Regions from separate parts of the Bacillus sp. SH7-1 genome, predicted to be linked through region 2. Evidence: riboswitches for the same ligand, from Rfam matches in the RefSeq annotation. Region 2 holds a riboswitch; each other region holds the start of a gene.
The links. A riboswitch is a leader RNA that binds a small molecule or an ion and turns the genes downstream of it on or off. The one in region 2 is predicted to bind S-adenosylmethionine.
Positions count from the first base shown of each region.

Region 1: linked by a shared signal. The riboswitch ahead of metK (methionine adenosyltransferase) and the one ahead of DN390_RS19690 (cyclase family protein) in region 2 are both predicted to bind S-adenosylmethionine.
Region 3: linked by a shared signal. The riboswitch ahead of DN390_RS26335 (amino acid ABC transporter permease) and the one ahead of DN390_RS19690 (cyclase family protein) in region 2 are both predicted to bind S-adenosylmethionine.

Region 1 covers NZ_QNUD01000030.1:112,716-116,005, forward strand. Annotated here, with positions in the region: gene pckA (phosphoenolpyruvate carboxykinase (ATP)) at 1-1,370, opposite strand, end outside; SAM riboswitch class I at 1,599-1,720, shown strand; gene metK (methionine adenosyltransferase) at 1,888-3,087, shown strand; gene DN390_RS22455 (hypothetical protein) at 3,264-3,290, opposite strand, start outside.
Region 2 covers NZ_QNUD01000024.1:77,524-80,813, forward strand. Annotated here, with positions in the region: gene DN390_RS19680 (ATP-binding protein) at 1-255, shown strand, start outside; gene DN390_RS19685 (hypothetical protein) at 480-860, shown strand; gene DN390_RS19690 (cyclase family protein) at 888-1,520, opposite strand; SAM riboswitch class I at 1,606-1,718, opposite strand; gene DN390_RS19695 (PRK06851 family protein) at 1,868-2,977, shown strand; gene DN390_RS19700 (nucleotidyltransferase domain-containing protein) at 3,099-3,290, shown strand, end outside.
Region 3 covers NZ_QNUD01000042.1:27,100-30,389, forward strand. Annotated here, with positions in the region: gene DN390_RS26330 (amino acid ABC transporter ATP-binding protein) at 1-555, opposite strand, end outside; gene DN390_RS26335 (amino acid ABC transporter permease) at 575-1,243, opposite strand; SAM riboswitch class I at 1,313-1,419, opposite strand; gene DN390_RS26340 (VanW family protein) at 1,646-2,557, opposite strand; gene DN390_RS26345 (hypothetical protein) at 2,896-3,264, shown strand.

The DNA.
Region 1 (3,290 bases), on a different contig from region 2:
GCAAGTTCGCCGTTTAATGCAGCTTGAATCATTGCACGAGTGTAACCTAAGTTCATACGTTTTCCAACGCCGTATTCGCCACCAGTCCAGCCAGTGTTTACTAAGAATACTTTCGCATCGTGTTTCTCGATTTTTTCACCAAGCATTTCAGCATAGCGAGATGCATCAAGTGGTAAGAATGGTGAACCGAAGCAAGTTGAGAATGTTGCTTGCGGAGATGTAACACCGCGCTCTGTTCCTGCTAGTTTACTAGTGTAACCACTTAAGAAATGATACATAGCTTGTTCTTTTGATAACTTACTGATTGGAGGCAATACGCCAGATGCATCAGCAGTTAAGAAAATGATTGTATTTGGGTGTCCAGCAACACTTGGCAGTACGATATTGTCGATCGCATGCATAGGGTATGCAGCACGAGTATTTTCTGTTAAAGTAGTATCGTTATAGTCTGCGATACGCGTTTGGTTATTAATGATAACGTTTTCTAAAACAGATCCAAATTTGATTGCATCGAAAATTTGTGGTTCTTTCTCGTGAGAAAGGTTTACACATTTTGCGTAGCAACCGCCTTCAATATTGAATACACCGTTATCAGACCATCCATGCTCATCATCGCCGATTAATTTACGGTTTGGATCAGCAGACAATGTTGTTTTACCTGTTCCAGATAATCCGAAGAATAGTGCCACGTCGCCTTCTTCACCTACGTTTGCAGAGCAATGCATAGAAAGAATATCTTGTTCAGGTAGTAAGAAGTTCATAATAGAGAAGATTGATTTTTTCATTTCTCCAGCGTATTCTGTACCACCAATTAGTACGATACGTTTTTCGAATGAAACCATAATGAATGCTTCAGAGTTTGTACCGTCAACAGCTGGATCAGCTTTGAAATTCGGCGCAGAAACAATTGTGAACTCTGATTCATGAGTTGTTAATTCTTCTTCAGTTGGACGAATGAATAATTGATGTACAAATAAATTGTGCCATGCATATTCATTAATAACCTGAATTGGTAGGCGGTAATTGCGGTCAGCGCCTGCAAATCCATTGAAGACGAATAACTCTTCTTTTTCTTTTAAGTATTCTAAAACTTTAGTATATAATTTATTAAAATGTTCTTCAGAAATCGGTTGATTCACAGCTCCCCAAGCAATTTTGTCAGCAACCGATGCTTCTTTCACAATAAATTTATCTTTAGGAGAACGTCCTGTATATTTTCCTGTTGAAGCAGAAACGGCACCAGTCGAAGTCAATTTCCCTTCATTTCGCATTAATACTTTTTCCACTAATTGCGGAACACTTAGTTGAATCTGTGCATTGCTTCCGTTCAATAATTCGTGTAAACCAATTTGGACATTCACAGTACTCATATTTATATACCATCCTTTTCATTTAATGAAATATTTCTCGTAATCCCCAACAAGAGTATAACACAATTATATAAATAATGTATACTATTTATTTCTTTTTGTTTGTGTGAATACATTATTTCCTTATTAATATTTCAATTTAGGCGCATTGAGAAAAACTTTCAGGAAAATGTGAATATTAATTGACAAATGAATATCATTTCTTTAGTATAGGTTGGGACGGATACTCTCTTATCCCGAGCTGGCGGAGGGACAGGCCCGATGAAGCCCAGCAACCTCACTTGTAGTGGTAAATACAGGTGAATAGGTGCTAAAACCTGTGCGAGGCTACAGGTCTCGAACGATAAGAGCGAAGGGCAAAAAGCAGTATGCAAGTAGCAAATTAAACCTTTCCTCTATGTAAAGTAGGAAAGGTTTTTCTGTATGCTTGTGGGAGAATAAATGTATGTCGCAGTTTGTGGCAAATTAAGGATGAGTTCCGTACAATATATACAATTACTGTAGGGAGGTTTACCACATGACAAAAAAACGTCATCTGTTCACATCTGAGTCTGTAACTGAAGGACATCCAGATAAAATTTGTGACCAAATTTCTGATTCAATTTTAGATGCGATCTTATCAAAAGACGCAAATGCACGTGTAGCTTGTGAAACAACTGTAACAACTGGTTTAGTATTGGTAGCGGGGGAAATTACGACTTCTACTTACGTAGATATTCCAAAAATCGTTCGTGAAACAATTCAAGGCATTGGTTACACACGCGCAAAATACGGATTCGATGCAGAAACTTGTGCAGTTTTAACATCTATCGATGAGCAATCTGCTGACATCGCTATGGGTGTTGACCAAGCGCTAGAAGCACGCGAAGGTCAAATGACTGACGCTGAGATTGAGGCAATTGGTGCAGGAGACCAAGGTTTAATGTTTGGTTTCGCATGTAATGAGACACAAGAATTAATGCCACTTCCAATCTCGCTTGCTCACAAATTAGCTCGCCGTTTAACTGAAGTACGTAAAGATGACACATTATCATACTTACGTCCGGATGGAAAAACGCAAGTTACAGTTGAGTATGATGAAAATGGTAAACCTGTACGTGTAGATACAATTGTAATTTCTACACAGCATCATCCAGATGTTACATGGGAAGAAATCGATCGCGATTTAAAAGAGCATGTAATTAAGGCTGTAGTTCCAGCAGAATTAATGGATGGAGAAACGAAATTCTTCATCAACCCAACTGGCCGCTTCGTAATTGGTGGACCACAAGGTGATGCTGGTTTAACAGGACGTAAAATCATCGTTGATACTTACGGTGGATACGCTCGCCACGGTGGCGGTGCATTCTCTGGTAAAGATGCAACAAAAGTTGACCGTTCTGCAGCATATGCAGCTCGTTATGTTGCGAAAAACATCGTAGCAGCTGGTCTTGCTGATAAAGCAGAAGTACAACTTGCATACGCAATCGGTGTAGCACAACCAGTATCAATTTCAGTTGATACATTCGGCACTGGTAAAGTATCTGAAGACGTATTAGTAGAACTAGTTCGTAACAACTTCGATCTTCGCCCAGCTGGTATTATTAAAATGCTAGACTTACGTCGCCCAATTTACAAACAAACAGCAGCTTACGGCCACTTCGGACGTACTGATGTAGATCTAACATGGGAACGTACAGACAAAGCTGCAGCTTTAAAAGAGCAAGCTGGTCTATAATATATGAAAAAAAGCTTTGCGCAGTGAGCGCAAAGCTTTTTTTATTTTTTTTACTTATTATTTGAATACATGAATGACAATGTACTTCTCTTTCTAGCTCAATATATTTTTTCATACGTTTATATTTCTGTTTTGCATGATTTGCAAAGGGTTGGTTTCTTCTGGAACATATGTAATCAACCTTTCATTTGACGTGCTTTACC
Region 2 (3,290 bases):
GGTGGAGATATTCATATCCGTGCATATCAAAAAACTGAAAGGTATTTGTGTATTTCTGTTGAAGATCAGGGTTTTGGTATAGAGAAGGAGAAGTTAGAGAAGATTGGAAAGGCTTTTTACACAACAAAGGAGAATGGTACGGGACTTGGATTAATGATTACATATAAAATTATTCAGGAACATCAAGGAAGTATAGCGATCCAAAGTAGCGTGGGAATAGGAACGAAAGTGGAGATTTCTTTACCGATAGTATAATGTGCTAGAAGAAAATATTTTTCAGAAAAGTGTTCTTGTTGTGTAAATATAAACATTTTATAAAATGTTTCAAGAAGGGTTTTTTTTATAAAATACTTCGTTTATAATGGAGGAAAATATCGACATGAGATTTATTATTCATGTAACGGTTCGGTAGTGTTAGAAAAAGAAGGGGTGCACGCGCATCCTTTTTTCTATGCAGATATGATGAAAGAGGTGGTATGATGGAATTAACATTAAATTCGACTGTATGTTTGCACACGATTCAATTTCGAAAAGAGCAAAAGAATTATATTGTAAAAGATACAATTACAGGAGAAAAATATGAAATGCCGCCACTTTGGATTGATGCATTGGCAATGATGCGTGACGGTTTTTTATTGGGGGAAATTGAGGAGAAATTAAAAGAAGAGTATCCAGCCGAAGAAATAAATATGTTAGCATTTACGAGGCAACTGTTAGAGCTAGAGCTTGTCGAGATGGTAGATGGAGAAGAAATAGCTTGTACAAAGAAGAAAGAGAAAGATTATTTAGCTTGGGTACGTCCTCGTGTCGAGCAATTCTTTCTTAGTTTAAATAAAAAATATAGAAGCAAAGGTCAATAATGATCTTTGCTTTTTTGTATAATTTGTTTAAAAAATAACAGCGAATGCTCTTGCGAAAGCACCATCACTATCTTTAATTTTTAAAGGTGCTGCTGAGAAAAAGAAACGTTTCGTGTTAATGGCATCTAAGTTTGTTAAGTTTTCAATTAAATAAATATTATTCCCAAGTAGTATGTGATGAATCGGTGATGTTTCTGTCGTTACCTCGTCAGGAGAAATGAAATCTAAACCAACAGATTTTACTTTTAATTGAACTAATTCTTCAGCTAATTCTTCGGAAAGATAAAAGGCTTCTTGTTCATATGCTTTTGTATTCCATTTATTAGATAGGTTGGAATGGAAAATGACAATATCCCCTTCTTTTATGTCGGCATTGTGTAATACTTCTTTAGGTAATTTTCGTTCTTGTACATGAGTTACATCAATAAGAACAGCTTCGCCTACAAATTGATCTAGGGATAATTGATCGATAGTAGTTGCGCCTGAAATGAAATGGGCAGGGGCATCGCAATGCGTACCAACATGAACGACAGAATGAAAATCTGTAACTTGATAACCTGTTTCTTCAACGTTTGTAATGGCTTCTAAATTGATTTTTGGTGTTCCAGGGAATTGAGACATATTGTTTTCAAATGTTTGGGATAGGTCAATTACTTTCACTTTAAATACCTCCAATATATGTTTTGAAATATAAAAAACTCACCTTTCATAATCAAGAAAGATGAGTTTTGCACACAATAGTTACGTTTTATCTTTCAAAATGCAATGCATTTTGTAGGAATTAGCACCTATTCAGTTTGTATAAACTGAGGTTGCTGGGCTTCAAAGGGCCGGTCCCTCTGCCTCTCTTGATAAAGGTATATTTAATTTAAAGTTCAGAATTTTTGATATAATAAAATTGTAATTCATTTCCTTTTTTTGTGCAATACAAAATAGGTATTCACCCAAATAAAGTTGCTCGCATATTGTAGCTTATGTAAATAGAATGCTGCGAAGGAGTGAGTGCAGTGACAGGGAATATATTGAATTATTATGCTGGTGGAAATACAGCTAGAGGGTTTCATAATTTATATGAAGAGAATTTAAAAGGGCTAAACAGGTTATTTATTTTAAAGGGTGGCCCTGGAACGGGGAAATCTTCTTTAATTAAGGCAATAGGCCGTGAATGGGTTGAAAAAGGATATGATATTGAATTTTTACACTGTTCTTCTGATAATAAATCGGTTGATGGTGTAATTATTCCGAAGTTAAAAGTAGGAATTGTTGATGGAACATCACCGCATGTTATTGAGCCGAAAATGCCAGGAGTTGTCGAGGAGTATATAAATTTAGGGGTTGCTTGGGATTCAGATAAATTAAGAAAGCAGAAAGCGGAAATTGAACGATTTGTTTCAGAAGCAAGCAAAGCTTTTCAAGCTGCTTACGCTCGTTTTAACGAGGCGTTAATTATACATGATGAGTGGGAGAAAATATATATTAGTAATATTGATTTTAATAAAGCGAATGAACTAACCGATCAGCTGATTCAAAAATTATTTACAGATAAAGGCGGGAAACAATCGCTTGTGAAACATCGCTTTTTAGGAGCAGCTACACCGAAAGGAGCAGTTGATTTTGTTCCTAATTTAACAGAAGGATTACCACATCGTTATTTTATAAAAGGACGCCCAGGCTCTGGGAAATCAACAATGCTCAAAAAATTAGCTAAGGTAGCAGAAGAAAAAGGGTTTGAAGTTGAAGTATATCATTGTGGATTTGATCCAAATAGTCTTGATATGGTTATCGTAAGAGAATTAGGGTTTGCAATTTTTGATAGCACCGCACCACATGAATATTTTCCGAGTCGTGAAGGTGATGAGATTATAGATATGTATGCCCTTATTGTGACACCAGGGACGGATGAGAAGTATGCAGAGGAAATTCGCGATGTCTCCATTCAATATAAAGCAAAAATGAATGAGGCGATGTCTTTCTTAGCGAAAGCGAAATCAGTTCGTGATAAATTAGAACGAATTTATATTGCTGCTATGGATTTTTCAAAAGTAGACGCATATAAAGAGGAGATTCAAAAAGAGTTTGAACGAATTGCGGTTAGTGTAACAGAAAAGAATAAGTAAAAAATAAAGAATTTTGTCTGGCTGTCAGGAGTTTTCTGACAGCTATTTTAGTATGTAGTAAACTGAGTAGTATATTTGTCGAATTTCCAAGGAAATAATCAAAAAATGGAGAGGGTATGAAATGAGAGAGAAAATTAAGGTGGAGTTAGAAAGAATTGAAAAAGAAAATGATGTAAAAATTTTATTTGCAGTGGAGTCAGGGAGTCGTGCTTGGGGATTTCCTTCGAAAGACAGTGATTATGATGTTAGATTCGTTTATATGCATCCGGTAGAATGGTATTTATCAATTCATGATAAACGAGATGTAATTGAG
Region 3 (3,290 bases), on a different contig from region 2:
CAAATCCTTAATGACTTGCAATACCTCGTTCACTAATTCTGGATCAAGTGCAGAAGTCGGTTCATCAAACAATAATACAGCGGGATTTAAAGCCATTGCCCTAGCAATACCTATTCTTTGTTGTTGCCCACCTGATAACATCGTTGGGTAGAAATTTTCTTTTTCAGCTAAACCTACTTGTTTTAATATTTCTCTTGCTATTCTTTTTGCTTCTTCTTCACTTTTTTTCTGTACAACTGTTAATGGCGTTGTAATATTTTGCAATGCTGTTTTATTTTTAAATAAATTATAGTTTTGAAAAACCATTGCTGTTTTTTGGCGTAATTTTATTATTTCCTTTTTATAAAGCTTCTTCGCATGAATCTCTAAATCTTCAATTCTAATACTTCCATCCTCTGGTTGTTCTAATAAATTTAAACATCTTAATAGTGTCGATTTACCTGAACCAGAAGGTCCAATAATGACTACCACTTCTCCTTTATTTACAGTAAGTGAGATTCCTTTTAGTACTTCATTTCTTTCGTAAGATTTATACAAATTACTTATCTCAATCACACATATCACCTCATCCCTGTTACAAATACGGTGCATCGAGTTTCTTTTCTAACTTTTTCTGTCCCCAGCTAATTACAATTGTAATAATCCAATATACAATCGCTACCGCTAAGTAACTTTCCATATAACGATACGATTGTGCCGCTAACATTTTCGCCTGCGCTAAAATTTCAGCCACCCCAACTGCAAAAGATAAAGAAGATTCTTTTAACAATCCGACAAAATTATTTCCAAGTGACGGTACTGCAACACGAATAGCTTGTGGAAAGATAATCTGTCGCATCGCTTGCGCTTTTGTCATTCCAACTGATAAACAAGCATCCATTTGTCCTGATTCCACAGCATTTAATGAGCCTCTAATAATCTCTGACAAATAAGCAGCATTATTTAAACTGAGACCAATTAAAGTTGCTTGCATCGCTGTAAGTACTGTAAAGGTTGGAAATATTTGCGGCAATCCGAAATACAACACAAACAATTGAACTAATAAAGGTGTTCCTCTAAAGAAAGATATATATACTCTTGCAATAGAATATAAAAATTTTGTTTTGTTTTTCGTTATGATTGCCAAGCAAATCCCTATAACAAAAGAAATAATCATTGAAACTACAGTAATTCCTAAAGTTATGTATACATACTTAAATAATTGCGGAAAACTTTCTAAAAAATACGTTACATCAAACTTCACTCTATCCCCCCTCTCTAAATAAAAAACTCTTCTTACACATATAAGAAGAGTTGAATGTTAATCCATTTCCCCTCATCTTCCAAACGCTTCATACGTTTGCTGGAATTAGCACAGTACTTGTGTAGCCTGTTGCTGAGATTTCATCGGGCCAGTCCCTCCATCTCTCTTGATAAGAAAACCAATAAATTTTTCCATTTATTTCGTTGTTATTATGAAGAATACAGTTAATTATATATAATGTCAATAGGAAAACTAAGAATTAAATTCAATACTTTTCCAAATATCTTGGTCCTTACATTCACCGAGTCTTGAAGCGTATCATTAATACTCAATAAACTGCACAGAAAAAGCCATGCTTTCTATTGTTAATAGAAAGCATGGCTTTTTTATAGATTATTATTCTTATCGCATTTTATGTACTTCAGCAACTAACTTTCCGCCCTGGATGCCCATATAAAGTTTCACAGGTGCATCATTTGTGTTTTCAAACACTAAATCTAAGTATGGATACGCAATTGTAGCATCTCTTCCTTGTGGAACATAGCCTACTGTTTTAGAATGTGTCGTTCTCTCTACCATTTTTAAACCAGCTTGATCTGCTGCATTGTATAAAGTTGATGATGTTTGACAAACACCACCACCGTATCCATCTACTAATTTACCATCTACAATTTCTTTTCCTAATTGATATCCTTTATCTGGCGTTGTATCACCAATTAATGCATTGAAAGAGAAACGGTCTCCTTTTGCTAATACAACTCCATTTATGCTCGCTGCTGACAAACGAATATTCTCAATACGGCCACCTGTTGAGCCACCTAAATTCGTTTCATATCTACCAATTACCGTACCACTTCCTTGCGCATCACTTATTGTTGCAGTAGGCTTTTTCTCAACAATAGGTAATTGATATGAAGAATCCCACATACCAACGTTTAATAATTTATCTACTAACTCTTTTTCCATCAATTCATAAGCAGGTTTTCCTTCTTGCCAACTCCCATCAGATGCTAAACGTGAAGGAACCATCTTTTTGTCAACGCTTTTCCCAACCTCGCTAGCAACCTTTGTTACCGATTTTTTAAATTTTACTTCGTCTTCAAAATAACCTAGACTCGATAAATCTAGCTTTTTCACTTCCGTACCTGTACGACCATCTACTAAACTAATAGAATCCTGTACTTCTGCTTTAGCCTCTACCGTGTGGCCACCAATATCACTTACTAATGCAACATCACTTACTTTTGTACCACAGCCACTCACTACAGCTACACATAACACCCCAACTAATATACCCTTTACTTTACGGAACAATATACTCTCCCCTTTTTCCCAATATTACTTTTATGTATTATTTCATTTTTATGTATGTTTTGTTACAATCATTTTACAATATATTTATAAATTGTTACAAGTTATTTTTTACTCTATATAAATTACCCTTTTCTTTTCCGAATGTCTATACATATTTGCATAAAAGTTTGAGTTTGATAGAATTGTAACCTTTATGTAACCCCATTCTTTTATCCAGTATATACCATAAAACAAAAGAAATACAAATGTAAAAACTCCATATTCTTATTTATAAAGAAACTTCTCTTGAACATAAATAGGTATTTGCCGTGCCATCGCTCCGCTTTTGCACATACATTATGGTGAATTTAACCTATTTTAAAGAAATGGAGGATGTTTTTATGTACCCCTACAATCCATACGATCCATATAACCAAAATGGTTATCAGCCTCAATATGATTTACAAGCACAATACCAACAATATATAGATCCAGCAGAACAAGTTAATCTATATGATCAAAATCGACAATTCCAACTTCCAATCTCTTTTCCTGGTACTGGAAACCGTCAACTAGAAAGACGAGTAAATGAGCTTGAGCAAAGAGTACGTCAATTAGAAAACACGGTTGAGCGTCATACACGTAGATTAAACCGCTTAAACCAACGTTTACGTACAATAGAAAACAGGCTAAACATTCCATTTTCAGCATTAGAAGACGGATTTTAATTTCGAAAATAAAAAATATATGAAGG